Linked DNA regions of Gemmata palustris. The protein of the gene in region 1 interacts with the protein of each later gene in a pairwise test. Links are inferred from orthologs where the notes say so. Each region holds a gene or a part of one and is shown in the gene's direction. Other genes may lie near its edges.

The links.
Region 2: the proteins of ssb (region 1) and priA interact in binary tests that used the Escherichia coli proteins (3 or more experiments, as listed by UniProt). The link is inferred for Gemmata palustris from one-to-one orthologs.

The regions. Positions count from the first base shown.
Region 1 is NZ_JAGKQQ010000001.1:2,265,889-2,280,705, forward strand. The notes cover bases 5,979-8,959. They hold ssb (single-stranded DNA-binding protein), read left to right. Parts: upstream 5,979-7,236; coding sequence 7,237-7,683; downstream 7,684-8,959. Other genes in these bases: J8F10_RS09025 (AAA family ATPase), read left to right, coding at 5,979-6,280; J8F10_RS09030 (AAA family ATPase), read left to right, coding at 6,290-7,216; J8F10_RS09040 (DUF2312 domain-containing protein), read left to right, coding at 7,748-8,044; J8F10_RS09045 (hypothetical protein), read left to right, coding at 8,041-8,601; J8F10_RS09050 (hypothetical protein), read left to right, coding at 8,598-8,792. In the rest of the region: J8F10_RS08980 (hypothetical protein), read right to left, coding at 1-88; J8F10_RS40305 (bifunctional DNA primase/polymerase), read left to right, coding at 189-1,010; J8F10_RS08990 (hypothetical protein), read right to left, coding at 1,000-1,320; J8F10_RS08995 (ATP-binding protein), read right to left, coding at 1,317-2,102; J8F10_RS09000 (DUF1376 domain-containing protein), read right to left, coding at 2,104-2,919; J8F10_RS09005 (RusA family crossover junction endodeoxyribonuclease), read right to left, coding at 3,082-3,456; J8F10_RS09010 (hypothetical protein), read right to left, coding at 3,453-3,683; J8F10_RS09015 (hypothetical protein), read right to left, coding at 3,673-3,846; J8F10_RS09020 (PD-(D/E)XK nuclease-like domain-containing protein), read left to right, coding at 3,937-5,010; more of J8F10_RS09025, read left to right, coding at 5,036-5,978; more of J8F10_RS09055, read right to left, coding at 8,960-9,088; J8F10_RS09060 (hypothetical protein), read right to left, coding at 9,085-9,357; J8F10_RS09065 (hypothetical protein), read right to left, coding at 9,509-10,225; J8F10_RS09070 (hypothetical protein), read right to left, coding at 10,222-10,428; J8F10_RS09075 (hypothetical protein), read right to left, coding at 10,425-10,595; J8F10_RS09080 (hypothetical protein), read left to right, coding at 10,903-11,181; and 11 more genes. UniProt on the Escherichia coli protein: Plays an important role in DNA replication, recombination and repair. Binds to ssDNA and to an array of partner proteins to recruit them to their sites of action during DNA metabolism. Acts as a sliding platform that migrates on DNA via reptation.
Region 2 is NZ_JAGKQQ010000001.1:5,053,408-5,068,244, forward strand. Bases 11,804-14,804 are described here. They hold priA (replication restart helicase PriA), read left to right. Parts: upstream 11,804-12,139; coding sequence 12,140-14,470; downstream 14,471-14,804. Other genes in these bases: J8F10_RS20765 (GAF domain-containing protein), read left to right, coding at 11,804-12,019; J8F10_RS20775 (hypothetical protein), read left to right, coding at 14,544-14,804. In the rest of the region: J8F10_RS20715 (DUF4282 domain-containing protein), read right to left, coding at 1-78; J8F10_RS20720 (tyrosine-protein phosphatase), read left to right, coding at 290-1,300; J8F10_RS20725 (glycosyltransferase family 2 protein), read left to right, coding at 1,437-2,426; J8F10_RS20730 (glycosyltransferase), read left to right, coding at 2,551-3,819; J8F10_RS20735 (DUF1559 domain-containing protein), read right to left, coding at 3,829-4,830; nickel-responsive transcriptional regulator NikR, read left to right, coding at 4,937-5,380; J8F10_RS20745 (hypothetical protein), read left to right, coding at 5,490-6,362; J8F10_RS20750 (metallophosphoesterase family protein), read left to right, coding at 6,479-7,360; J8F10_RS20755 (AAA family ATPase), read left to right, coding at 7,452-8,753; J8F10_RS20760 (DUF4276 family protein), read left to right, coding at 10,314-10,895; more of J8F10_RS20765, read left to right, coding at 11,174-11,803; more of J8F10_RS20775, read left to right, coding at 14,805-14,837.

The DNA.
Region 1 (14,817 bases):
GCTGCTTCCGGTGCCCTGTCAGCACCTCGGGCTTGCCGTCCTTGACCGGCGGCAGCCAGTAGCGTGAATCCCCGTCCGTGTCAGCCATACCCCACCCCTAGCCGTTCAGGGCGAGTGTGGCACAGGATGTTGGGGGATGGCAAGCGAGTTCTTGCGCCGTAACCAGAAGCGGGGTAGCTCTTTACCTCGTGTCCCCTTTCGCATTCGCAGCACCCGAACTTCTTGCCAACGGTTACAGCGTGCTCCCGCTGCGGCCGCGTGAGAAGTCGCCAGCGATTCGAGGCTGGCAGCGGTTCTGCACGGAAACTGCTGGTCCGCACCTCCTTCGCCAGTGGATGCGGGTTCCGGACGCCAACATCGGGGTATGTCTCGGTCCGGCAAGCGGGGTCACGGCCCTGGACTTCGACGAAGACGCGGACGGCCTGCACGGGCGGATCGTGGAGCTGGTAGGCGACTCGCCGGTCAAGAAGGCGGGGCGGCGAGGCTACACGGCCTTCTACCGCTTCGGTGGTGAGAGGAGCAGACACTACTCGTCCGGCAAGGTGAGCGTGCTCGACGTGCTCGCGACGGGGCGGCAGACCGTCGTTCCCGCTTCCGTTCATCCGGAGGGCGCCAACTACCGCTGGCTCACGGAGAGGACGCTGGAAAACACCCCTGCGGGTGAACTGCCGGAACTCAGGCCGGAAGCGATGGCTGAGGTCGCGCGGCTACTTCGCCCGGCGAAAGCCCTGTTCACACCGAGGGTTTCTCACCGAGGCAGGATGGCCGACGCGCTGCGGTGCATCTCCCCAGATGTCCCCTACCCGGTATGGCGAGACGTCGGCATGGCCTTGAAGGACGAACTCGGCGAGGCGGGCTTTCCGCTGTGGGTTGAGTGGAGCGCGGGCGGCGAGAAATACCCCGGCTCGGAGCAGGCCCGCCGCGTCTGGGACAGCTTCCGGGGGGAAGGCATCCACGCCGCCACCCTGTTCTACCACGCCGTCCGGCACGGGTATCGAGTTAGCCGCTAATCCAGAGGCGGAGGTACTTCAGCGCCTGCTGCTCCCACCACTCCTTCGGGGCGTAGAAGTCCTCGCCGTGCTGGTGCTGGTTCAGATGCTCCTCGCGGGTTAGTGGGACGCAGCAGAACTCGCCCTTCTTCCCGGTACCGCTCCCCATCCAGGTGCGGCGGACGTGCGCCGCCTCGCACCGGCCGACCCCGTCCACCCACTCGCTGAACCTGCCCGAGATGCAGGAAGGCTGGAAGCTAACCCAGCGGCGGAACTGCTTGTCCGTGCCTCGTTTGCGGGCCTGCTGCAGAAGCTGTTCGAAGTCGGTCACGCGGCGCCTCGGTGGCTCTTCCAGTCGAAAACGATCAGCTTGCCGCCGTTCTCCTTCAGCCGGTCGATCACCCGCTCGCCGGCGAACTCGGTCAGCGCCGGCAGCGCGAGGTTGCTGATCAGGACCGTCGGCTTCATCTGCTCGTACCGCTCGTTCACGATCTCGAAGAGGATGTTCCGCTCGGCGTCGGACCCGTACTGCACCCCGATCTCGTCGAGGATGAGCAGGTCGGGTGCGGCGAAGGCCGAGAGTGCGTCCTGCTCGCTCACCTGCGAATTCTTCCGGTAAGTGTCCTTCACCTTGCGGAATGCCCGGCCCGCGGTCATGTACACGGCCGCCTTCGAGTGATTTCGGATGACCTGGTCGGCGACGGCGCAGGCGAGGTGCGTCTTCCCGGTGCCGGCGTTGCCGCACAGGATCAGCGAGGTGCCGGTGCGGAGGTGGTCGAGGAACCGGTCGGCATAGCTCCGGCAGGTCGCCAGGGCCTTCGCCGAGCTGGAGTCGGTCGCGGTGAAGGCGGCGAAGGACTTACCCTCGAAGCGGGGCGGGACGGCGGCGTGCTGAAGGTGCTTCCGGATCAGGCGGTCACGGTGCTCCGCGGTATCCCGTATCTGCCTTGCGGCCTCCTCGTCGGAGCGAGCCTGCTCCTGCTCGGCTTCGCACACCGGGCACCGCGCGGGAGCCCAGTCCGCAAAGAGCCTGAACAACCTGACCCTCTGCGGGCCGTGGGTGGGGCAGTCCAGCGTCTCGAACCGTTCTTCCATCTTCAACTCGCTGGACATCTCAGGTGACCTCGAAGCCGGCGGTTCCGGCGCGGTAGTCTTGTTCGGCGAATCCGCCGTGGTTGGTGCGGGGCTTTGCATGTCGAATCTCTCCTTTCGGAAGTGGGGCTTCTCTCCGTGATTTGGCATTGGCTACGTCCTGGGTAAATAGCCCCCACCCGCGGGGCTGGACCTGCTTCTCGTGAAGTCGCTTGATTTCGGGCAAGATGTCCAGGTCAACACTCGCTCCGGACGTAATCCATTGGTGGATCACGCTCGTGTTTTGGGTGGCGAGCTGGGGGAACAGGGAACAGCCGTATTCGTAGACCCGCTGGAAAGCTGTCAACTTCGCGCGCGATTCATCGTCCTCTTCTATTACTGCAGTAGAAGATGAAGAAGCAGAAGAAGAGTTGACGTTTGGTTGAACCGGCGGCGGTGCGGCCGGTTGGCACTTGGTTGAACCACCGTTGGAAATCGCCCGTTTCTCAGCACGTTTGGCGGCGCTCTTCCGCCCGCCCTCGGCTGACTTTCGCTGCCACGCGGCCTGTTTTTCGGCCTCTTCGAGGAGTCGATGGTTGGTGAGGAAGCCCGGTTTCGCAGGGTGCGGCATGAAGCAATGACGGACCACCGACGAACCACCGTTCAACCACCCTTCGCCGAGACGCGACAGCCTGCTAAGCACGGTGTCGTCGTCGGGCAGCGAGCAGTCGCCGGAATCCCAGCAGTACGCAAGAAGTCGTATGTATGCCCCCTCGTACTCGGGAGGCATAAGTGCGATTTTGGAAGAAGATAGCCAGTCCTTGGCGTAGAACTGGAACGCTGGTGATTTGCTCGTCATAAGCCCCCTGGCTGTTCCCTGGATGGGAGTCGGGGAAAGCGGCCAGGGGGTCCACCTTGTCGGCTTCGGGAGCTACCCGTCGCCTATCCCCGCTCTGATAAGCTCACGGGGGAGCTGTTCGACCACTACCACAGCCCGTCCATCTTGACGAGGATTTTATCGTTAAGGGTAGTTAACCAGATTGCTTGCTGATAGCGGTTCTATCGTGACCGTCACTCCAGGCGTGTGGCCCCACTCCACTGTGCCTCGGTGGATGAGCGAATCGTCCGCCAGAATCGCCCGCTTGACGAGGAAGTCGCTTACGACCTTCTCCAGGTTGAACACGTCTCTGGCCCGCTTGTCTGGCCTGCCGAACGCGTACAGCACCTCCACAGGTTCCACGTGGCGGTGGAAGCGGTCAGGTTGCTTCAGCAGTGCTTCGAGAGCGTCGGCTTGCCACGCCTTGTAGCGGGAGCTGGGAAAACGGCCGCCGGTGCGGGGGTTGTTCACGAACAGGTTGTTCACCGAAGGGGGGAATGGAAGCCAGAGACGGGTCAAGTCTGCCCCGTGTGGCCATCCACCCCTGCGACCTTCGCCTTCAGGTCGGCGACCGCCTTCGTCAATTTGGCAATGTCCGCCTCGAGCAACGCGATTCGCTCCTGCTGGCGTTCGCGGCCGGAGTGATTGGAATCGGCCCAATAGTCCATGAGTGCGAAAAGAGCGTCCCGGTCGGAGAAGCCCCTCCTGACGAAGGACTGGAACAGCGTTTTCGACTCACTCTGCATTAACGAAGCGTTCCAGCTTTTCGCGGGTCGGCGACTGCAACCGCTTTGTTTTCCCGTTCAGCAACCGCATGACAGAGTGACGACTCGTCCCGGAAAGCTCTTCAAGTGCGCGAATGCTGCCCGCAATCTTGACCGCAGCTCGCGCTAAAAAAACATCATTCATGGTCGCACTTTCTGCTTGCGCGTGGTTTCAATCCGTGGTTTAAATTGGCCACGCTGAATGAAGAATGTCAACAAATGAATGGAGCCAAGGATGGCAAACAAGCAACGCCCCGTCGTCGAGCCAGGCATTTACTTCGATATGCCCGAGGATGTCTATCACGCTGCCGAGGGGCTGTCGTGCAGTGGCATAAAGCACCTCACCGTATCGAAGTTGAACTATTGGCACCGGAACCTGAACCCCGACCGCGAGCCCGAGGAGGACACGGGGGCGCGGCGGTTCGGCAAGGCCACGCACTGCTACGCCCTGGAGCCCGAGCGGTTCGCCCGCCACTTCGCCATGAAGCTGTCGCCGGAGGACTACCCCGGCGCGCTGGTCACGGCGGACGACATGAAGGCGTTCCTCGAAGCGAACGGCCTGCCGAAGTCTGCCAAAAAGAAGTCCGACCTCATTGAACGCATCGTCGCGAGCGGGCTCCCTGCCGTCATCTGGGACCTCGAACTGGAGCGCCACGCCGCCGAACACGCGGGCAAGACATTCCTCGGCAAGGAAGAGTCGAAGAAGATCGCCGGGGCCGGCGCGGCCATGGCCGCCGACCCATACGTCACGGCCGCCCTCAGCGGGGGCATGCCGGAGGTATCGTTCTTCGTCCGAGACCCCGAGACGGGGGTGATGCTCAAGGCACGGATGGATTACGTGCGGCCCCGCTCCACCGTGGACATCAAGACGTTCTCCAACTCGCGCGGCAAGCCGGTCGAGAAGGCCGTCTTCGAAGCCATCTTCTACGAGGGCTACCTCATCCAGTGCGTCCTCTACAACTTCGTCCGCGAACAGGCCCGGCAACTCCTGGCCGCCGGGGAAATATGCACCCACGGGGACGTGAGCGAGCAGTGGCTGAAAGAGTTCACCGAGAGCGAGGAACACGGGTTCGTGCTGGTGTTCATCGAATCCGCACCTCCGTTCGACCTGCGAATGGTGCTCATGAAGGAGGCGGGCGCGGTCGGGGCGGATCTGAACGTGTACTGGTCGTCCGCGTATATGCGAATTAGTGACATGAAAAACCTGTACGCGGAGTGCATCACCAAGTACGGCGACGGACCGTGGCGGGACCACCCGCCGCCGCACCAGCTCGACGATACCGACCTTCCCATGCTGATGTTCAGCTAGCCAACCAACTGAAAGGATTTACCCAATGAAAATACTCCAACTTACTGCCGAGAACGTGAAGAAACTTAAGGTGGTGGACATCACCCCCGGCACCGACGTGGTCCAGATCACGGGCAAGAACGGGTCCGGCAAGACGTCGGTTCTCGACTCCATCTGGTGGGCGCTGGGCGGCACCAAGGAGATTCAGGCGATGCCGATCCGCAAGGGGCAGGAAAGTGCCCGAATCAAGCTTGACCTCGGCGAGATCGTCGTGACCCGGAAGTTCACCGACAAGGGCTCGACTCTGACGGTAGAGAACGCCGAGGGGGCACGGTTCCCGTCCCCTCAGAAGATGCTCGACGACCTCATCGGAGAGTTGTCGTTCGACCCACTGGCGTTCGCCACGATGGACGGAGCGAAGCAATACACCGAGCTGAAGCGCATCGCAAAGATCGAGGTCGATTTGGACGCCCTCGATGCCCAGAACAAGCTGGATTACGAAACGCGAACCCTCCGCAACCGCGAGGAGAAGGAGTATCGCACGCGGGCGGAGGGCTTCGAGTTCAAGTTCGAGGCGATGGAACAGCCGATCGACGTGGACGCTCTGGTCAACGAACTCTCCACCGCGGCCCAGCACAACGCGGACATTGATACACGGGCGCAACGTCGAGAGGACACCGCCGCCCAGATCCAGGCCACCCACGCGGAGATCGTCCTGCTGGAAGCTAAAGTGGCTGCCATGAAAAAGCAGGTCGCCGACTGGCAGGAGAAGCTCGACACGGCCGAACCGTTACCGGCCAAAATCGTGGTCGATGACCTCCGTACTCGGATTGCCGAGGCCCAGGCGCGTAACGCTGAATTCTCCCTCCGAGCTGAACGAACCAAGCTCCTCGATCAGGCGAAGACGGCCGAGGCCGCGAGCGAAGTCCTGACCGCGAAGATGGCCGAGCGGACTAAAACGAAGGAGGGAGCCATCTCGGCCGCGAAGATGCCGATCGACGGCCTGTCGCTGTCGGAAGGCCGGGTGCTGCTTAACGGCATCCCGTTCGACCAGTCGTCCGGGGCCGAACAGCTCCGCACCAGCGTCGCCATTGCCATGGCCGCCAACCCGAAACTCAAGGTGATCCGCATTAAGGACGGGTCGCTGCTCGACGACGACGGACTCGCCATCATCGAAGGGATGGCCAAGGGGAACGGCTACCAGGTGTGGATCGAGCGTGTCGACTCCTCCGGGAAGATCGGCATCGTGATGGAAGACGGGGCTGTCTCCCGCGCCAACGAAGCGGCGTAGGGGGTGACTATGACCTTCACCATCAGCCCCGCAAAGCGGAAAGCCGTCCCGATGCTCATCAGCCTGGCCGGGGTCTCCGGCTCGGGCAAAACCTACTCCGCGCTGCTACTCGCCGCCGGCCTCGCTGGGAAGGGCCCTGTTGGGTTCCTCGACACCGAGAACGGCCGCGGCAGCATGTACGCCGACAGCCCAGGGATCATGGCCGCCATGCCGGACGGCTACGAGATCGCCGAGATGAAGGAGCCGTTTGCCCCGGCGCGGTACTCCGACGCAGTCGAGGCGTTCGAGAAGCACGGGTGCAGGGTGCTGGTGATCGACAGCATGACCCACGAGTGGGAAGGTGACGGCGGTTGCTCGGACATCGCCGAGAACAACAAGATGCGGGGGACGCCGAACTGGATTATGGCAAAGCGCGAGCACAAGCGGCTGATGAACCACCTTCTCGCGTCCGGGATGCACCTCATCTTCTGCCTCCGCGCCCGTGAGAAGATCAAGGTGGTGCGGAACGATAAGGGCAAGGAGGAGTTTCTGCCCATCGGTCTGCAGCCGATCCAGGAGAAGAACTTCACGTTCGAGATGACTCTGTCCCTGCTGCTGGAAGAGGGGACGCACCGTCCGATCGTCACGAAGTGCCCCGAACCGCTCTTACCGCTATTCGCCGGCGAGCAACCCCTCGTCACGAAAGAGATGGGCCGCAAATTGCGCGCGTGGTCTGACGGCGGCGCACCTGCCGAGGAGAATCCCGAAGTGCTGTTCAGGCAGGGGTCTGAATACGCCGCCCAAGGAACAGCCGCTTATGTGGCGTTCTGGGAGACGCTGACGGGGAAGCAGCAGAAACTCCTGCTCCCGAAGCACGACGAGAACAAGGAACTCGCGCGGATGGCAGACGATAGACAGAAGGTCGCCGACCCCTCACCTCGTGAACTCAACTTCTAACTCAACCGAAAGGAAAATCAATGTCCGGAAGTCTAAATAAAGTCTGCCTTATCGGCAACCTGGGGAAAGACCCCGAGATTCGCTCAACGCAGGACGGGCGGGAGATCGCCAACCTCACCGTCGCCACATCCGAGAGCTGGAAAGACAAGAACAGCGGAGAACGTAAGGAGCGCACGGAATGGCATCGCGTGGTCATCTTCTCCGAAGGGCTGGTCAAGGTCGCCAAGAACTGGCTGGCCAAAGGCTCGAAGGTGTACCTCGAAGGGCAGCTTCAAACCCGGAAGTGGACCGACCAGTCGGGCGTCGATAGGTACAGCACGGAAGTGGTGCTTCAGGGCTACGGCGCGGCGCTCACCATGCTGAACAAGGTCGATCGTGACGGGGGCCACGAAGAAGATGATGCTCCCCCCGCCCAGCGGCCACAACAGCCTCCTTCCGAACTGCTCGACGACGAGATCCCCTTCTGAAGAGGAATTCACTGAGCGTGGTGCGAAGCAAAACCAGGATTAGCATGAAAGAGAAAGAATGCCTATGACCCAAGTCGGACACAACAGCAATAAGCCCCGCGCAGGCGGGGTGGCGGTAGATCAACTCAAGAGCATCATCGCTCGCGTGGAGAAGCTCGAAGAGGAAAAGAAGGGCATCGCGGACGACATCAAGGACGTGTTCGCCGAGGCCCGGGGGAATGGCTGGGACGTGAAGGCTATCCGCCAGATCCTGAAAATCCGGAAGATGGACCAGAGCGAGCGCGAGGAGGCGGAGAACATCCTCGACACCTACATGAGCGCCCTCGGGATGCTCCCGCTGTTCGAGGAAGACGGGGAATGACGCCCCAGCTTCTTCCCCCTGTCGTCGTCAGCGGCTTCGGACGGTGCGGCTCGTCGCTGGTGATGCAAATGCTGCACGCGGCCGGCTTTCCGGTGACCGGCGACTACCCCTCGTTCGAGTGCGAGGAGTACGGCTTAGGCGGGGAACCGCCGCCGGCAGGTGCCTCTAAAGTCATCAACCCCGAATGCAACCCGCCGCCCGGTGGGCCGTACCGCTGGATATGGCTGGATCGCAATCATGCCCAGCAGGCGAAGTCGCAGGCGAAATTGCTGCGAGAGCTTGCGGGCATCAGGCTGCCCCGGCGGGATGTGCGGGTGCTGGCCTGTAGCTACGCACCCGCCCGGCGGGATGCGTTCGATGTCATGCGGCGGCTCGGTGGTCCCGTACTGGTGATGAGCTTCGAGGAACTCGTTTCCGACCCCTGCGCTTCCGCTAAGCGGATCAGCGACTTTGTCGGCTGCGGACAGATCGAGCAGATGGCTAACGTCGTCAAAAAGCGAAGCGCCGACTGCCTGCCCTATCTGCTTGAGAGGGAACTACTTCAGGGGGCAGCATGACGCTGGTTTACGAACACGGCAATCGTCGCGCCGAGGTCGATGGGGCGATCGTTTCTTTCTTCCGGCTGTCCGGGGACAAGCGGCGGAGCAAGTTCGCCTGCTGGTGGAAGTCCTGCGGAACAGCGCAGCAGGCCGAATGGCTTGCCGAGCGATGGGCTTACCGGGGTGAAATCGGACGGCTTGGCGTTTAGCTTCGCCGCCTGCCCGGCCTGACTGTAAACGGCTGCATCCCGACGGCGTACCTTGCGGGGTAGACCCGGATCGTCCGGCCGTGCTCGTCGGTGTAGATGCTGATGGGCTGGGGGCCGGGTTCCGGCTCCGGCGTGGGGAACATCGGCCGCTGCGTGGTTTTGATGCCCAGCGCCCGCCTCGCGTTGCTGATGGCGCTGGGGTCAAGCAGGCCGTAGTGGTCGGCGATCGCCGCGTCGGTCATCCCGCTTGCGACCAGTTCCCGTAGCTCGGCCTCCCTCTCCCGCCACCCGGTCACACGACCCACGCCGGGTTAGCATTTACCTGCGCTAGGCCCTGGGCTTTCAGGACGCGGTTCGTCTCCCGCATGACCCGGTCGAGCTTGGCAGGCTGGCCGTCGAGCAGGAGGGTTTCCGGACGCTCGCCGAAGCGGCTGCCGAGAGTGGCCTGGGCGACGGATAGGGGGTTAGGCTTGTTTACCGGGGTGAACTTGTTCTGCTCGGTCGGAGACTTAACCGGGGGCGAGGGTTTGCTGGGGCGGTAGAGCACGATGGGCGGTTTGGTCATTGCTGCCTCCGCTTCCGGCGGATGTTGCTTCCGCCCCAGCTCCACCGTCCTTCCAGCTCCCGTGCTCGCTGTCGCTCGATGTGCAGCGTGGCCATTTCCGGACTACCGCTCGCGGGGCACGCCGTCACCCCGCGTTTCCGGATGAACTCCGCTACCATGTCCGCCTCACTGCGCCGCTCGCCCCGCTGGACGACGGCGCGAGGGCTTCCCCCGGCGACTTGCCCTCCCGCCGCTGGCAGGATGAGATGAAGAAGTTCAGGTCGTCGAGTTCGACATCGTAGTCACCAGCGATCGCGCGGCGGTCCGGGCTTTTCGTAAGCCGAGCTTTGATGTCCGGCCAATCGTCGTCGGTCAACGGCTGCCCGGGGTCGCGCTTGCCGGCGTAACCACTGTGGTCTGACGCCAGCTTCTCGTAGGGAACGGGGGCGTAGGGCTTTACAGGTGCAGGTAGGGGTGGCGCGGGAACGGAGTGTTCCTCCGACGATTTGCCCTCTTTCTCCGCCCGCTTCTTGGCCTGCATGGCGCGCATCCGCTCCGAGGCCGCAGCACGGGCTTCCGGCGAGAAGTTACGCTTCTTCCTGGGCTGAACGTCCCGAGCAGGTTCCGAGGCAACGGGGGTTGGCTCTGGCTCGTCGTCCGCCGGATCAGCGGCAACGGCTTCGGGCTCGTCTGCTTCTGGCTGGCACGGAGTCTCGCTCGATTCAACCGAATCCGGCAAGGGCGGTAACTGAACAACGGTGCTCACAACGGTCACTGCTTCCTGGCCCAATACCTCGATGATCGCCTCAACCGCCGCCTTCACCTCTGAGGGTGGGTTCTTGTCGAGCGACCAGCCCTTCAGCACGAAGGCGTGATGCAGCGGGGTCATTTCGAGTCCTTCGGGCTGTGGCGGTTGAACCGATGCATCTCTCCCGGCAAGAGCACCCGCTGGTCGCCCAGCGGGGCCAGCACGGACTCGATGGCCGCCACCAGCGCCAGAAACGTGTCGTCCGTGGGCATGGCGCGGGTGTCACGCTCGGGATGCAGTTTGGCGTACTGTTCCCGCGTCAGGGCGAGGAGATCCACCTTCATGCGGCCTCCACGGGGGCGAACATCGCCTCCTGCTGGATGCGGGTGACGGCACGCTCGGCATCGCGGAGGCGAGCGTAGGTGCGGGTGCCGCGCAGTGTCGGCTTGCCGTTGCCGTCGAGCAGCTCGACGACGTGGCCTTGCTTCGTCTTGGTGATTTGGAACTTCATGTGTCTTCCCCCTGTTGATGTTTTCAGTCGTGGCGCCTTGGCTTTCGTTTGGCATGGGTCGGCGGGTTCCATGCGGCGATCTCCGCCGGGACGTAGCGCACTTCGCCACCCCCCACCGGAACCGCTTTCGGGCATCCGGGTTTTTCCACCCTGTACTTGAACGTGTTGAGGCTACACCCCTTTAAGGCGGCTGCCTCTGTGGGGGTAAGTAGCTGTTCTAACTCGGCTTCTGTGAATGTTCGCACTGGCTGCAAATATCTGTTGCGCTAACGGTTTACTTCAGGCACTCTGCATTCACTGAAAACACATGTCAACCGAAAACGAAGAATCGCACATGCTGAACTTTACGCTGAACGCGACAGATTACGAGGTAGCCGAGTACCACGGCGGCTGGTCGTGGCTTGACGTGAACCGCAACGAAGAAAGCCTCTCGTTCTTCGCCACGCCGCTCGAAGCCCAGCAGGATGCCATCAAGTGGGAGGCTGGGCGCGGGCGGCGCGAAGAGAATGCCGAAGAAGAAGAACGCGAAAGGCTTGAGGCAGCAAACGACCGAGGCACTTATCGGAAACCACGCACACCATGGTAAAGGAGACACCTATGAAGATCGACCCGTTAACCGCAGTGCTCGACCCGCTGCTGTTCCAGCAGTACATGCAGGAACCGAAAGTGGTGATCAGCAACGTGCCTTTCGCCGATTGGAAAGCCCGCTGCCGACCCGTCGCCACCAACCCCGCGACGGTGGAGCACGGCGATGAATAGGATGCACCGCCCCGGCCTCACCCTGTGGCACACGGCAGTCTGCTGCCTGCTCGTGGCGATGTCCACCACCCTGACGATGAAGCCGGAGCCGGTGGGGTATTCGCCGGAGTCCCGCCGGGCGATGAACGCTCTCGTCGCCAGCACCTCGCAGCCAAAGGGCTACGCGGTGTACGACAGTGGCACACGGGCGGATCAGATCGCCGAGTTGTGGGGCGTTACCGACCTCGCGAAGGCCGAGGCAGTGCTGAAGCTGCTGGACGGGAAGCGGTTCAGGGAGAGCGGGCTATGAGCGACTTCCAGTTCCTGATTCTGACGGCCCTGCTGTGCTACCTGATCGCCGCGATGGACCGCTCCGGGGAAAACAAGCCGGTGTTCTTCGCCCTATCCGCAGTGGCCGCCAGCCTTGCCCTGTTCTGTGCAGGGTTTCAGCCATGACCGCCGCCTTCACCCACGGCCAGGAGGTCATGGTGCTCGACGCACGGGGCAACTACGAGTGCCGTGGCCGCGTCATGGGGGTGCATCGCTGCAACCCGACCATCTACGACGTGCAGCCTTTGGAGAGCGACAGGCTCGCGGCCAGAAAGATCGGAATCCCTGAGCGGCAGGTGCAGGCGGTGCCCGCACCCATCCTGGCCTACGAGCGGCGTGACGATCAACCCAAGCACATCAAGGACGAAGCATGACCGACACCCGCACGAAAAGCCCCCTCACCCCCGAGCAGCGGGCGCAATGTCGGGAGGCGTTTGAAAGTCGCCACGCTGGAAACAGCCCGTCACGCTATCTCTCTGACGGTACGGATAGACCAAGCTATCTGCTTTATGAAGAAGGCTACGAAGAAGCATGGTCTGCGGCGCAGGCGGGGCGGTGGATGCCGATTGAGAGCGCGCCGAAGGACGGGTCTAGCCTTTTGCTGCGTCACTACGAGCAAGTCATCGAAGGGCGTTACTCACGGAGCGAGATACTTGGGCACATGGGTAGCCGCAGGGTGCAGCTATGGCGCACCGCAGCAGGTGTGATCCATGAGCATGAGCCCCAGCCCACCCACTGGATGCCCCTCCCCACCCCACCCACACAGCCCATCAGCGGGGAGAACGGGGTATGAGCGAGTTCTTCATCATCGCCATTTCCTTCCTCACTATGTGCTGGCTCTGCTGGCTCGACTCACGCCTTCCCCAGTCACCGCCGTGCCCCTGCGAGGCGGTGTACGGGCTGGAGACGTGCCCCGATTGCGGGCGGGACCCGTACCGCGATTACTGAGAACTTGCGCCAGCCGTGACGCCGTGGCAGAAAGGACAAAGCCGCCCTGCACTGGAATGCTGGGGCGGCTTTTTACCGGAGCGAAAGGAACTCGCCGTGGCTGAGTCAGGCTTACACTACTTCCGCATTGCACTTCAAGAGATGAATGCTCGGCTGGCGCCCAAGCCGGAGCGGCAAGCCAAGCCACCGAAGCCACCCCGCCCACCACGTCCGGCTTTTCCCGCGAGCAATGCCGTGCCGCCACCCCCGGCCCAGGATGACTACACCGGAGCGGTGTGCCTGCTGCACTCCCTGACCGATCTGTACCCAGTCTATCTGGAGGTGCTGGTGGATGCCGAGGACTTGCAGCGGCTTTCGGCTAGAAAATGGCACCTAACTCGGTGCAGAAGGGAGTGCGGGCTTCGCGTTGCCAGCTATCTGGGAGGCTACCTGCACTGCGTTGTCATGAACGCCCCCAAGGGCAAAGTCGTTGACCACATCTACCACCGGACTCTCGACAATCGGAAAAGCCAGTTGCGGGTTTGCACCACGCGAGAGAACAACGTCAACCGGCGACCACGTGCAGGCAAGGTGAGCCAGTTCAAAGGCGTTTACCAGTCCAAGAGAACAGGCAAGTGGTTCGTCCACGCCGGGCCACGGGGAGGACGGGTTTTCATCAGCGGCTTCGATTCCGAGACCGACGCAGCCCGTGCGTACAACGAGCTGGCGAGGCATCTTTACGGTTCAATGGCTTACCAAAACCGCATCGGGCTAACCCCTTGATTTTGCTCTTGCTCCGTGCAATCACCGGCTTGGCACCCCCTTCCAAAGTGAAGGGCATGGGACTGTAAGCAAAAATATCTTCGGCCAAAACCGCCCACGCGAACGGGGCCAGGGGAACTCCCCCAGCCCAGGACGGCTAAGTCGGGCGGCTTACTCGCCCCGGCTGAGGTACTCCGCGTAGTTTTGAATGTGTCGGTCAACGGCCTGGAGCATGTCGTAGCAGGGCGATAGCACCTCCTCTCGTTTTTCCTTCTCCGGGGGAAGCCGTAGCGAGGCGAGCCGGGTCGCCCCCTCGAAGGCGATTCCAATTTTTCCGTACTCGCCCGGAACCGGGTTCAAGGTGGCGGTTTCGTCTTCGAGTTGCAGTAGTGCGTCGAGCGCCGACAATTCAATCGTGGCGGCCACATGCACGAGGCCGGTTTCGGGGTCAACGTTCGTTGGGAATAGGTGCAGGGTCATGATGAGTGGCATTGCTTCGTCCTTTCAGGTTGGGCGGGGCTGCGAACCCCGCCCGGTTGATTTCACTTCGCGGACACGTTGTCCGACTGCTTTCGCCCGGCGGCGTCCGCCCGCTTCTGGTTCACAATCCAGCGGTACGCCTCGCGCATCAGTTCCGCCATCGCCAGCAGGTCGTCGGTGTTCAGGCTGTCGGTTTCTTTCCACGTCTCGTCGCCTTGGCGATAGCTTCGGGTGGGGTTGGCGGTGTAGTAGGTCTTGCCTTCGGTGTTGGTGTTCCGCCAGATTACGACTTGCAGGCAGCCATCGCGGAGCTTGTGGGCGGGTGAACTCATGGTGTTGTCCTTTCCGTAGTAGGTGGGGGCGGAGTTAACCGCCCCCGGTTGGTTAAGCTGCGGTCGCGTCTGCAACGGCTTTTTCAGCATCCACTACGTTGCTTTGCGTCTGGTGCTTCAACCAGCGGCCTTTGTCGTAGTCGTAGCCTGCGGATTTGAGCGCCTTCCGCTGCTCAAGGGTGGGCGTGCCGACGAATTCCACCGTGGCGGTGTAGCTGTGGCGGACGAGGGCTTGAAGGGTGTTGGTGGTCATGGTGTAGGCTCCTTTGTTAAGTGGTTTTGAAGGTTATCGCTGCAAAGCGGCGATACCTTCTGCCACGTGGCGAACGGCGGGGGTGTGGTCGTCAGGGCTGGACGGGCGGCGATTTTGACTTCCGCGAGGAGGCCGCAGGCCGGGGAAAATCGTTGACCGTCCACCGAAGGCGTGGCCTTGACGACCGAGGGGCAGCCGGCCCCTGGACATGAATCAACCGGCGGTCAGCCGTGCTTCCATTGAATACGGTGACGTGGTGCGGTAGCAGGAGGGTGCTCGTGGAACAGAACCGCTTCGGCCGCGGGATGCGGTGGCTGTTGATGGCGTGCGGCCCGATGAACCTAGGCGGGGTCGCCGTGTTCGCCCCGCCGTTCCCGCACCTCCGCAACATGGTCGGCCT
Region 2 (14,837 bases), 2.8 Mb from region 1 along the record:
GCACGTGTACGCGGTCCCGGTCCACGGAGTGGGGAGCGACACCGGTTTGGAGCAGTGCGGGCAAGGGACAATGGGCATATTGATCCCGGGTATGTAGGTTCCCGAACGAAAACGGGTCGGTTCGAGAGCGGCTATTGAAACACGCCACCGTTCTCGTGCCAAGCCCGTAGCGCCGGCTCGCGGCTTTGTGAAAGTTGGCCTTTCGCCCTTGCCCGGCTTGTGGCATTCTCCGCGGCGCATGGACGCACCCGAAACTCCCTCGACACCCGTACCACCGGGATCAGGCGCATTGCCGCCCGCTCCCGCCCCCGTGCGCAGGTTCTCCCGCCGCCGGCTGTTCAAGCTCGCGGGCGGTGCCGTCGCGCTCGGATTCGGTGCGGAATTCCTGCGGGTGGTCGCGTTCACCAACGTTCACACCGTTATTCCCGGCCGGGTGTACCGCACCGCGCAACTCAAGCCGGAACAGCTCCAACAGTTCATTGCCGAAAAGGGCATTCGCACGGTTGTGAACCTGCGCGGCGTGTGCAGCAACATGCCGTGGTACCTCGGCGAGTGCCGCACTACGCACACCGCGAACATCAACCAGGAAGACATCACCCTTTCCGCGAAGCGCTACCCGGCGCCGGTCGAAGTGAAGCGCCTCATCGATGTGTTCGACCACACCGCGTACCCGATCGTGATGCACTGTCATCGCGGGGCGGACCGAACCGGGCTGGCTTCGACCGTGGCGAAGTTGCTCATGACCAATGAGGATCTGGCGACCGCCCGGCGCCAGATGTGGCTCCGGTACGGACACTTCCCTTACGGCCGCACGGCGGTGCTCGACGAGTTCTTCGACTACTACGCGGCGTGGCTCGCGGCGCGCAACGAGGAACACGCCCCGGACCGGTTCCGGCGCTGGGTCCACACCGATTACTGCCCCGGACCCTATCGCGCGGACCTCTCCGTGATCGGCCCGAAGACGTTTCCCGCCGGGCGCGGGTTCAGCGTCACGGTGCGCGCGCGGAACACGTCCATCGAACCGTGGACGTTCACCCCCGGCGGCACGGGCGGTACCCGGTTGCGGCACACGCTCACCGACCCCGCCGGCGAGACGAAACACAAAGCGCACGTCGGGCACCTCGCTCGCGTGGTCAAGCCCGGTGAGCACATCGACCTCGTGTGCGGCATCCCGCCGCAACCGGCCGGGAGCTACATGCTCCACGCGGACCTGCTCAACGGCCAACCGATCGAGCTTCTCAACACCGACTTCGTGCAGTACGGCTCCGAACCGCTCATGACGGACGTGGTTGTTAGCTAGGGGAAGAACCTAACCCCCTGCCCCCCTTCCCTAGGAAGGAAGGGGGAACAGAAACAAATACGACAGACGCGAAATCATTCGCGATGGTTTTAAGCCCCTCTCCGCTTAGGGGAGGGGTTTGGGGAGGGGTTCTTTCATGCTCTTATCCGTAGTTGTGCCGGTCAAAGACGAGCGGGAGAACGTGCGCCCGATGTTCACCCGCGTGCGCGAGGCGCTCGACGGCTCGCGGACCGGGTCGTGGGAGCTCGTGTTCGTGGACGACGGCAGCACCGACGGCACGTTCACGGAACTGGAAACTGTTGCGCGCGAAGACGCGCGCGTGAAAGTGGTGCGCCTGCGGCGCAACTTCGGCCAGAGCGCGGCGACGCAAGCGGGCGTGGACGCCGCGGCCGGGGACGTCATCGTCACGATGGACGGCGACCTTCAGAACGACCCGGCCGACATCCCGCTGATGATCGCGAAAATGAACGAGGGCGGCTACGACGCGGTCCTCGGCCAGCGCGCGAAGCGCCAGGACAAATTGCTGCTGCGAAAAGTACCGAGCCTGATGGCGAACTGGCTGATCCGCAAGGTGCTCGGGGTGCCGTTCAAGGACTTCGGGTGTACGCTCCGCGCGGTGCGCCGCGAGGTGTTCGACAGCTTGGTGCTGTACGGCGAGATGCACCGGTTCATCACCGCGCTCATCATGCAGCAGGGCGCGTCCGTCGCTCAGATGCCCGTGCGGCACCACCCGCGCACCGCGGGGAAGTCGAAGTACACGATCACGCGCACGGTCCGGGTGATGCTCGACCTGATGACGGTGAAGTTCCAGGGCAGCTTCCAGACGCGCCCGATGCACCTGTTCGGCAGCATGGGGCTGTTGTGCATACTGGCCGGGTTCGTGAGTGTGGCGGCGAGCGCGGTGATGAAGTACACCACCGGCCCCGGCATGACCGCGAACCCGCTGTTCCTGCTCGGCGCGGTCGCGGGGCTGATCGGCGTGCAGTTCGTGTCACTCGGGCTGATGGGCGAAGTTCTCACGCGCGTGTACTACGAGAGCCAGGGCAAGCGACCATACGTAGTCCGCGAGCGCCGGAACCTGGACCGCGGACCGTTGCCCGTCGGGCGCGGGTCGATCGCGGCGTAACGAACCGGTCTTTTCCCTGGGACCGCGGGCGTCCCGCCCGCGGTCCCAGGGAAAATCCTGCATCCATTATTCCTTCCCTCACGTACCTTGAGGCGTGTTGCCCTTTGTTTCTGGGAACGCCTCCATGCACCTCGCGCTCGTTTGCCCGTCGATGCACGGCCACCTGAACCCGATGGCCACACTCGGGCGCGAGCTCGCACGCCGCGGGCACCGGGTCTCGCTCATCGGTTCGCCCGAGTCGAAACCAAAAGCCGATGCGTGCGGCTTCGAGCACCTGCCCATTGGCGTACCGGAACACGAGTCGGGGGAGTACACAGCGAGCCGGGTCCGGCTCGCGGAACTGAAGGGCATTGCTGCGCTGAAGCTCACCGGCCGACTGCTCCGAGATGCCGCGATCACGTGCCTGCGCGACATGCCGGAGGCGCTCGCAAAATCGGGCGTCGACGGTGTATTGGCGGACCAAGTCACGCCCGAAGGTGCATCGGTTGCGGAATCGCAGAAGTTACCGTTCGTGATGATCTGCAACGCGCTGGCCGTACACCAGGAACCGGCCGTTCCGCCAACCGTTCTCGGCTGGAAGCACCGGTCCGGGTTCGTCGGCCGGATCCGCAACCGGTTCGGTAACACGCTCCTCAAGGTTGCTGCGGCACCGCTCGCGCGTGTGGTGAACGAGTACCGCGCGAAGCACGGGCTTTCGCGCTACTCCATTGGCAATAACGCATCGGTGGGTCTGGCACAAATTGCCCAGCAACCGGCGCTGTTCGACTTCCCGCGCAAACGGCTCCCGTCGCACTTCCACTACACCGGCCCCTGGCACGGCCCGCAGCGCGATTCCGAGAGCGCGCCGTTCCCGTGGGAGAAGCTGACCGGCCGACCGCTCGTGTACGCCTCCCTCGGCACGCTTCAGAACCGACTTCATCACGTGTTCGCGGCGATCCTCGAAGCGTGCTCCACGCTCGATGTGCAGGTCGCGCTTTCCCTCGGTCGGAAGGACGCGGTGTGGGACGGCTCCGTGCCCGCGAACGCGATCGTGGTGCCGTTCGCCCCACAACTCTCGCTGCTCGACAAAGCGAGTCTGCTCATCACGCACGCGGGCCTGAACACCGCCCTGGAAGGGTTGTCACGCGGGTTGCCGATGCTCTGTATTCCGGTGACGAACGACCAACCCGGGGTGGCCCGGCGCGTGGAGTGGTTGGGCGCGGGCGAGATTCTGAAACCCGGCAGCGTGACCGCGCCGCGCCTGCACGCGGCACTGAAGCGACTGCTCACCGACCCCAAGTACCGCGCCGCGTCCGAGCGCAGTCGCGATCAGATGAAGGCAGTACCCGGCGTCTCCCGCGCTGCGGACATCGTGGAAGAAGCGTTCCGAACCGGGAAGCCCGTTCTGCGCTGAGGCGCGTTCTTACCAGTCGTTGCCGGGCAGGTCACCGCCCGCCCGTGTACCGGCCGCGGCCCATGATTGCGCGGTCACGCTGTTAGTCACGAACCGCACGCTCCCGTCCGCGAGGCACGCATTGACCCCGCCCGTGTGCCGGCTGCGCGCAGCCTTCCATGCGGGGTTACTGTGCTGCACGCAGTCCATCAGCGGGCTGTTCGGCGTGCGCACGTTGTTGTAAAGCCCGCAGTTGTACGCGCCGTCCGCCCACAGCGCACCACGATCGGTTACCAGAGTGGTGCTGGCGTCGCAATTCGCCTGGCTTAGCGCGTTCACGTCCTTGTAGAAGAGCCGAACATCGGTGGCACCCGCCGGCGCGGTTCCGCCGGCACCGAGCAACGATTCCGAGAACGCGACCGTGTTGCTCAGGCCGTCCGTGACGCCCGCGATCCGCACGCCCGGGTTCAGCACCACGTCCCGATCGACCCCGTAGAAGATGCCATCGCCCGTGAGGGCATCACCGCTCGCGTTGCTCCCCACGCACGCGACGTAGTTGCTCGGTCCCTGGTCCGGCTTCACCACGCGGAACTCGTCCGACGGGCAGAGGAACGTCGACACGACGGCCGCGAGCGGCGCCCGGTTCTGCGGGAACGGGATCACCTGCGGCTGAACGGACCCGCCACCGTACAGCGGTACGCTCAGGTCGAGCGCGTTGTACACCGCGGTCTGTTCCAGGTACGGGGTGAGTTGCGCGAGCGCCGACCAGCGGAAGTGTCCCTTCGGGTTGGTGGGATCGACCGCCCACGTCTTCCGCCAGTAGGCGTTCGGGAACGTGCCGGTCGCGCTCTCGTGGTTGTGCAGCGCCAACCCGATCTGTTTGAGATTGTTCTGACACTTCATGCGCGCGGCCGCTTCGCGCACTTTCTGCACCGCGGGGAGGAGTAAGCCAATGAGGACCGCGATAATCGCGATCACCACCAACAACTCGATCAGCGTGAAACCGGCGCGGCGTGAGCGAGTGGTTCGCATCGGTCTGGCCCCGTGTGAAGAAATTCACAATCGTAATATCACGACGGGAGCCATAGACAAGTGAAAAGCGTGTGTAGAATCGGCGGCATGGGGAGTGGAGGCCGTTGTGTCTGATCTCACGCGCTTTTCGGTGTCGCTCGAATCGGACCTGCTCGAATCGTTCGACCAGTTCGTCCGCGACGGCTCGTTCGCCACGCGGAGCGAGGCCATTCGGCAGTTGCTCCGGCAAACGCTCACGCGCGACGCATTCGATGCGGACGACCGCCCGGTCACGGCCACGCTCACGCTGGTCTACGACCACCACCGCCCGCACCTGGTCGAGAAACTGCTCGCCGTTCAGCACGACCACGCGAACCAAGTGGTGGCATCAATGCACGTCCACCTGGACCACGACCGCTGCATGGAAGTGATCGTGCTGCGCGGCCCCGGCGGGGCGCTGCAGAACCTGGCGGCCGCGATTCGCGGACTGAAAGGCGTTCACACGGGCACGCTGGCACTCGCGGGGACGGCCGAACCCGGCCACGATCACCCGCACCCCCACCCGCACTAATTCACCGGGCGGCTCGGCCGTCACTTTCCGCGCGGAAATATTGCCCTTTGGCGAGCGAACCCGGAAGATGAAGGGGCTGACAGACACATTTCTGGAAGGGGAACGACCAATGCTCAAGTTCAAGTGGGTGATCGGCGCCGCGGCCGTACTGTTCACCGGGGTCGTCAATCCGTGCCGCGCGGCCGACGACACGTTCGACCTGCGCGGGCCGGCCCCCGAAAAGGGCCAAGTGTTCGTCAGCAAGGGCACGCTCAAGATCAGCGACGCCGACACCACGATGAAGATCGCCGGGCAGTCGGTGGACCTGAAAATCACCCTGGTCGCCACCAGCGAAGAAGAAGCCAAAGTGCTCGCGGTGGACGGGCGGAACGTCACCAAGTGCCAGACCAAGATCATCAAGGAGCGGGCCGACGTGACCGCCAACCTCGGCGGCCAGGACATGGCCCACACCGAACCGACGGCGCTGGAAAAAGAAACCGTCATCAGCGAGCGCGACGGCAAGAGCTGGAAGCACTCGCTGGTGGACACCAAGCCGACCGAGAAGCAGAAGAAGGAACTCGACAGCCGCAACGGGATCGAGAACGACGACGACCTGTACCCGACGGAGAAGGTGAAGGTCGGCCACACGTGGCAGGTGGACGCGGCCGCGCTCACCAAGATGCTCGGGAACTCGTTCAGCGACGTGAAGGGCAAGCTCGACCAGAAGTTCGTGAAGGTGGAAAAAGTGGGCGACGAGGAGTGCGCCGTGATCCAGTCGTCCGGCAAGATCACCGCGAAGATGAAGGACGACGGCGAGCCGACCGTGGACGTGGAGATGGAGCTGAAAATCACCACCTACAAGTCGCTCAAGACCGGCGTGAACGTGAAGGACAGTTTCACGGGCAAGATCAAACTCGAAGGCACGCAGAAGATGGACGACATCAAGGTCGACATCAAGATGTCCGGCCCGATCTCGGGCGAGTCCACCACCAAACGGAAATAAGGATCGCATAAAAACAACGTCTCGGAAACCCGGCTCCCGCCGGGTTTCTTCCGTTTAGTGACGGGCCGCGAGCCGCGGCGCCGAACCTCGTTTGTGCCCGACGTGTCGTTGTCGGCATGGACGTCCCATCACCGCAACCCAATCCCCCGCCGGTCTTCCTCGTGTTCGGAGACTTGCACGGGCGCATCCTGCCGGCGTTCCGGTTCGCGTCGTACTGGTCGGCACGAACCGGATGCGATCTGGCCGGGTTGCTCCAGGTCGGCGACATGGGGTACTACACGGACATCTCGCACTGCGACAAAGCCACGCTCAGGCACGCCAAAGGCGACCCGCTCGAACTCGGTTCGCTCGACGTGGTGGTCCGCACCGAGATCGCGGACCGCGTGTTCGACGACCCGAACTGCACGTTCGACCTCTGGTTCACCGCGGGCAACCACGAAGACTTCGACGAACTCGAGCGCTTCGCACGGGCGTCCGGCAAGCAAGCGGATTTCGCGGTAGATGCCTACTGTCGGGTTCGTGGCATCAAGGACGGCGAGGTTCACCCGTTTGCTTGCGGCCTGAAGGCTGCCGCGGTGTGGGGCGTCGACCGTGGCGGCCCGAACGCGCGGCAGAACTTACCGCCGCGCGGCTACATCCACGAGAAAGCCGTGGACCGGCTCGCGCTCGAAGCGTTCGACGTGCTCTTGATGCACGACGCACCGAAGGACGCGAAGCGCATCGGTTACGGCAGCGACCTGCTCCTCGCGCTGATCGAACTGGCGCAACCGCGGTTCGCGTTCTTCGGGCACTACAGCGGCGCTGGTAGCAGGATCGAGCGCGACTACGGCCGCACGGAGGTGTACCACCTCGCAGGGTTCGAGTTGCGCACCCGCGACGGCCACCCGGAACCCGGCAGCGTCGGGGTGCTGGAGTGGAACGGGGACGAGAGCACGTTCGCGTTCATTGATGACGCCGACCTGAAGCCGTTCACGCGCCACAACTGGAAGTGGATGTGAGGCAGCGCGCATTTGTGGCTGAAGTAACTTGCGGTCACCGGAGCCGATTCGCTACCCTGAACACGCCCGATCCTTTCGCGTCAGGAAGCAAATGGCCACCGCGCCCGGCACCGAACCCAACGACACCATCGACGCGCGGAGCAAGCCCCCGTTCCTCCGCCGCGTGCGCATTCGCGGGTACAAGAGCATCGCGTTCTGCGACGTCACGCTCGAACCGCTCACGATCTTGGTCGGCCGCAACGCCTCGGGAAAGAGTAACTTCTTGGACGCGCTCGCGTTCCTAGATTCACTGATGAATCTCAACATTGCCGAGGCCATTAAGCGGCACGGCGGACTCTCCTCGATTGCTTGTCGGTCTGCCCAGGCGACTGAGATTGAATTTGTTCTTGAGGCCGAAATCCCAAATCGAGCTCCGAATCTCCCTCCTACGAGCGTCGTTGAATACAGGCTGACACTGGGCCTCACCGATAAAGAAAACATTGAAATCACGAATGAAGAACTGATAACGACCGGCGGAACCGAGTTGAAGCCCATTGCCCCAAGCCGAGCCGAGTTACATCGAGTTCTCCTTAAAGCATTTAAAGGTGACGTACAACACACACAAGATTACCTTGACTCGATGTACCCAACCGACTTTGCGCTGGCAGGGAGTAAGCGAGCTGGTTGGTCGGATACGGGATTTCAACAGCTTTTAAAGAGCATTGGAGTATATAATTTTCACCCAGGTGTGATGCGGGCTCCGCACACTCACTTTCAGAATAAGCTCCTCGAAAAATCGGGACGCAATCTACCCGATATCTTGCGTCGAATTGATAATTTAGTACCAAATTCGGGGAGACGAGTTCGCGCGTATTTATCGAAGATCACTGAACAAATCGTAGATGTTCACCCAGAAGCCATCAACGAATATGAGACGCTTCGATTCTCGGTGAAAACGTCGATCGGGCATCCCCCATTGGACTTCCCTGCGGGAAGCATGTCCGATGGTACTTTGCGAGTACTTGCGGCTCTAGTGGCTGTATACCAAATCACCCCCAGTGGCAGCGCGCCAAGTCTCGTCGCCATCGAAGAACCCGAAACCTCACTTCACCCAGCAGCAATGCGTGCGCTGGTAGATGCACTCGATGAGGCCACCCTCCGCACGCAGATTCTGCTCACGACACACAGCGCGGAGATGCTCGACAACCCAACGATTAAGCCGGAGAACATTCGGGTCGTCCAGATGATCGATGGCCAGACCGTGATTGCTCCGGTGGATGAGGCGAGCGTCGAAATCGTTCACCGGAAATTGAATACGCTCGGCGGACTAGAACGCGACAATCTTTTGGAACCCGACATTGATGACTTGGAGCGGCAAAAGAGGCTTGGGCAGGTGCCGGAGTTGCCCACATGACCTTCTACATTTCTCTGGTCGTCGAAGGCCATTCCGAGGCTGGCGGAGCAACCGAGCGACTACTCCAGCGAATTTGGAAGGAATTACTTGGTGAACCAATCCGCTTACACATTCTCACGCCATCACGATGTAAGCGAGATTCATTCATCAATCCCGCTCATACCGAGTTTGCCTCGAAGATCGCAGAGGCTTCACTAAAATTAGCTCAGCGCCTTCCTGTACTTTCCGCGAACTTATAGCGTTTAAGCAGCCAGATCCAGGCACCGGTGCGAGGGCGCGGATTCTCGCGGGGTCGTGGTGCTCGCCCACAACGGCCTGAATTTCCTCGGCCAGCAGCTCCCGTTGCCAGGCCCGGCTTGTCCGCGTGGCTCGGGCGCCGGTTCGGATCGTCCCACGGGGAGGCCGCCCGATGGGCCACCAGTTCATCCGCCTTCTGGTTCCAGGCCCACACCTCGGTGAGCGTGAGGGACCACGCACACAGGTGAAGCATCCCACGTTCGACGCGACCCCGCGTACCTGCTGGTGACCGGCGCCCGCGACCTGTTTGAGATCTCGAAAACAGGTTTCCAACGAGAACCGGTCCGCGATCAGGCCCAGGATGTCGGCCACGGAGGCCGTGGGGTCCGTGCAGAAGAACGCGACCCACCCCTTGGGTTCGTCCACCAGGACGACCCGGATCGTGCCCCCCGGCCGGCCGCCACGTGGCCTCGAACGTCTTGTACCGCTTCTCCACGGGCTTCCCATACAGGGTGAACGTGCCCGTGGTCCACCCGCCCTTGTGCCCGGCCCGCTTGGCGAGCGACACCCGCTGCTCCCCGTACACGCGGGGCCGCCCGCGGGGGCGCTCGGATCGCGGGCCGGGGGCACCGTCCACAGGGCCGCGTCCTTGCGGAGCCGGCTCACCATGGTCACCCGGAGCGCGAGTAGGGCCTTGAGCACCGGGGCCTTGGCACGCCCCGTCGGCCACCACCCACACGGCCCGGCCCCACGTCTTCAGCCACCCGTGGGCCCACCGGACCAGGTCCACGGCCATCACCAACTTGGTTGCGAACTCGGGCCGGTCCGGCCCGGGGATGGCCCTGAGATCTTTGCGGCGGATGTACAGGCGGGCCAACAGGGGAGGGCCACAATCCCCCGAGGGGGTGTCCCACCAACAACCCGAGGACCACCCACACGTGCCCGTACACGAACGGGCCCCGGCCGGCCCGGGTGTCGGGTTGTGGTGCGCCCCGGCCCCTCGAACCTTGGGCCCGTACCGCTCCGTCGGGGTGTCGTCGAGGGCCAGCACCACCCGAGCGCAACGGCCACCATGGGCTTGAGAACCTCGACCAACAACCGCATGGCGATACGCTCGGTGTGCGCCCCACGGCCGCGGCCGTGGCGTAGCACCGGCGGTACTGGGGCGACAGCCCGGCGGCCCGGATCCAACCCGCGAGGGTGCGGCGCCCGCGGGTCAGGATGATCCCGAGGAACAGGACCGCGAGCCGCCGCCCGGACCGCGGGTCCAGAGCCTTGGCCAGGGTTGAAAACCAGTGGCACCGAGGGGCCGAGTATGCGAAGATGGCATGGCCGCGTCCGTTCGGGTCGGGAGGTCGTGTGGTAACGCCATCCTCCCGGACGGGCCGGCACTCGTCTACCCCGGCCCCACAACTTACGCCAACCGCCTATAACTTCGCGGAAAGTACAGGCCTTCGTCGCGAACGAGAATCGAAGGGGGTCGTTCTCATACTCCTCGACGCAGAGACAGATTGCCCGGCAAGACTCGCCCCGAGGTTGCTGACAGCGGCGAAAGCCCTTCGTAGTGACCTCGACATCACCTGTGTATTCGCGAAGCAGATGTTCGAGAACTGGATCGTCGCGGGAGCGTCCACACTCGCGGGTGTAAACGAACGCCCCGATTTGCTGCCACCGCGCCCCGCCCCAGAAGACTGCAACGGTGCGGGCTGGCTCGACAGACAGCTCCGCAGCAAGAACAAAACGCGAAAGTACAAGAAGACGGTCGACGCGGACGTCTTCGTTCGTGCGATGGCGCTCCAGGAGTGCCGCGATAGCGCCCCGTCGTTCGATAAGCTTTGCCGAGAACTCGCAGCGCGCCTCCCGTCAACGCCCGCCCCAGTTCCGGCCGATCCACTGCCGGAGTAGCGCTCGCCGGTTCGTTTAGCCAAAACGCGGTAGGCAGGTCGAGATTCATATTTGCAAACTTTAAAATCGTCCACACGTCATCAAGTGGCAGCACGTGCGATAAAACCCTGCGAAAAGGATGTCTTCCTTCTTCTGACAATTCATTTTTCCGCCCCAGGCACCAATTATCGTAACGAGTCCGCCTCCCATAACGTGCGCGCCTACGGTCCCAGGACGGTTCGCGGACTATACTCAACTCATACCTACGCCCACAAGTTCCGATCGAACCGAGAACTGCGATGAGCCAACAGAACGACCCGCCCACCGCGGAGGCCGCGGAGCAACTCATCGACGCCGTTCAGCGCCTCTCGTCGGCCCGCACCGTCGCGGAAGTGACGAACATCGTTAAGGTCGCGGCCCGGCGCGTGACCGGGGCGGACGGGGCGTGCTTCGTCCTGCGGGACCGGGAGATGTGCTACTACGCAGACGAGGACGCGATCGCCCCGTTGTGGAAGGGCAAGCGGTTCCCGATGGAGGCGTGCATCAGCGGGTGGGTCATGCGGAACTGTCAGCCCGCACTCATCCCCGATATTTACCTCGACGATCGCATCCCGCACGACGCCTACCGCGTGACGTTCGTCAAAAGTTTGGCCGTGGTGCCGATCCGGTCCCTCGGCCCAGTCGGGGCCATTGGGGTGTACTGGGCCCGAACCGCGTGCCCGACCCCGACCGAAGTGCGGTGGCTCCAATCTCTAGCCGATTCGACCGCGCTAGCCCTGGAATACTTGCGGTCCCAAACCGAGACGAACAAGGCCCGGGGAATGGCGACCCTACTGCAAAGCGAGAACACGCGGTTGCGGGACGAGGTGCGGCGCCCGGAAGCGGGCGAACTCGTGCGGATGTGTTTCCTCACCAAGCGGTTCGAGGTGGGCGGCCAGTGGATTTCGGTGGAAGCGCTGCTCGACCAGTGGTTCGGGCTACACGTGACCCACGGGCTCAGTCCCGAGGGCATCGCCCAACTGTCACTCGATCGCAGCAATCGCACCGCGGCACACGACACGCAGCACGACAACGAACCCGCGACCGGTAACACGGCAACTCCCAACCCCGATAGCGTTTGCGCCGCTCCAGTTTGTGCCGAGTAATCTTCACCTACCCATTTTGCCGATAACACCGGTTGGGCAACCGTCCTTGGTGGCGTCGGCGCGCGCTGCTAAACTGGGCGCATGCACACTTTGACGCCCGACACCGCGGAGCGACCGGCCATGACGGCCCCCAACACGCTGTTTGAAGTCGAAAACGAGCGCGAACTCCCCAAACCCGTCCCCGCGCCCGCGACGCTGTTCGCGGACATCGTGTTCGATCGGCCGCTCGACCACGCCTACACCTACGCGGTCCCCGAACAATTCGTTGCGAAAATCGGCGTCGGGAAGCGCGTCGAAGTACCGTTCGGTAAGGGCGGCAAAGGCACCGCGGGGTTCTGCGTCCGCGTGACCGACGTGCGCCCCACTTCCGGCTACGAGATCAAGACCGTGGCCCGCGTGCTCGACGACGACGCCATCGTCGACGACCACGTCATGAAATTGACGCGGTGGATGGCGGACTACTACCTCTGCGGGTGGGGCCAGGTGCTGCACGCGGTCGTCCCCGCGGGCGTGCGCGACAACGCGGGCACCCGCGTCGCGTCGTTCGTCGAGCCGATTCCCAAAGAAAAATTGCCGAACCCGCTCCCGACCGTCACGCCGCAACAAAAAGCCGCGCTCGACAAGCTCAAGAAAGAGAACCGGCCGCTCGAAGTGCTCCAACTCGCCCGGCTCGCGAAGTGTACGACGGGCGTCGTCGCGGGGCTCATCAAGAAGGGGCTCGTGCGGAAGTTCAGCGAGCGCATCGAAACGCCCGCCGCGGCCCCCGGCGCCGACACCGAAGACACGTCCGAGACCGATGCGCCGCACGTCGAGATCGCGCTCAACGCGGACCAACTCCGCGTGTGGGAGCAGCTCAAAGGCGCGCTCGAAACCGGCGGTTACCACCCGTTCCTGCTTCACGGCGTTACGGGGAGCGGTAAGACGGAAGTGTACCTTCGCGCGATCGAAGAAGTGGTGAAACAGGGCAAGGAAGTCATCGTTCTGGTGCCCGAAATCTCGCTCACGCCGCAAACGATTTCGCGGTTCAAGGGCCGGTGCGGGAACCTCGCGGTGCTCCACAGCCACCTCACCGACGCCGAGCGCGGTGGGTACTGGCGCCGAGTCGCCACCGGGCACATTCAGGTCGTCGTCGGCGCGCGCAGCGCGGTGTTCGCACCGACGCGGAAGCTCGGCCTCATCGTGATTGATGAGGAGCACGAGAACAGCTTCAAGCAGGAATCGACGCCGCGCTATCACGCGCGCGACGTGGCGGTCATGCGCGCCCGGCTCGAGGGCATTCCCATCCTGATGGGGTCCGCGACGCCGAGTCTCGAAAGCTGGGCGAACGCGGAGCGCGGGAACTACACCGTCCTGAGTATGCCGAACCGCGTCGCGAGCCGCCCGCTCCCCGCGGTGAAACTGGTGGACCTGCGGCACGAGCCGAAGCCGCACGGGAAGCACTACGCGATCGGCCCGACGCTCGAATCCGCGATGCGGCAAACGCTCAAGGATAAAGGGCAAATCATCCTGCTGTTGAACCGCCGCGGGTTCAGCACGCACGTGCATTGTGAGGCGTGCGGGCACGTTGCGCAGTGTGCCCACTGCGACCTCGCGATGACGTTCCACCGCACGAAGAACTCGCTGATGTGTCACTACTGCGGGTTCGAGACGGCGCCGTTCCAAAAATGCCCCGCGTGCGCGCAGCCCGCCATGCGCTACCAGGGTTTGGGAACCGAGAAACTGCAAGTCGAGATCGAGGAGAAGTTCCCCGGTAACGTGTGCCAGCGGATGGACTCGGACACGATGTCGAAGCCCGGGAGCCACCAGCGCGTGCTCGATGCGTTCCGCGACGGGCTGATTCAGATCCTCGTCGGCACGCAGATGATCGCGAAGGGGTTGGACTTCCCCAACGTCACGCTCGTGGGCGTGGTGAACGCGGACGTGGGCCTGCACTTACCGGACTTCCGCAGCGCGGAGCGCACGTTCCAGTTGCTCGCGCAGGTCGCGGGGCGGGCCGGGCGCGGCGAGAAGGGCGGACAGGTGCTCGTGCAAACGTTCACACCGGACCACCCGTGCATCACGCTCGCCTCGCACCACAACTACGGCGAGTTCGCGAAGCTCGAACTCGTCCACCGGAAGTTGCACAAGTACCCGCCCTACGAGCGCCTCGCGCGCCTCATCGTTCGCAGCGAGAAAGAGGAGGCCGCGGCAACGTTCGCGGACACGTTGGCCGGTGCATTCAAGGAAGCGATGAGGCGCGCCGCCACCGCACAGGGACAAACGCCGGTGCGACTACTCGGTCCCGCGGAGTGCCCGGTGTTCCGGCTGAACAACTTCTACCGGTTCCATTTCCAGATCCAGTCCGACAGTAGCGCGGTGCTGCACGAAGTCCTGCGCAACGTGCTGACGCTCGCGAAACCGCCCAGCGGCGTCGAGTTCCAGGTGGACATCGACCCGTACAGCATGTTGTGATCCGCCCCGCGGCGCGCTACCATCGGTTCAGTCCAACAAGGACTGAACCGATCGCGTTTCGGGGGTACCTGGGATGCCGAAGTCAACGAATTGGGCATGGGCCGTCGCCATTGGCGCGGGGAGCGTATTGGCCATTACGTCTCTATCCCAAGGGCGTGATGAGCCACGCCCGGCAACGGCTCCCGCACCGAAAGAGGTGCCCCCGAACGAGGCATGGCTCCCGAAGAAGATCGAGTACCAAAAGGGCAAAGACCCGATCATTGACGGCACTGTTCCGAGCGCGTTTCCCGATCTCGTTTTTGTCCCTCCCAAATGGGACGGCAAGTACGAGCACCACGAGGTGTTCCTGAAGGATCTGGAAGCGGCT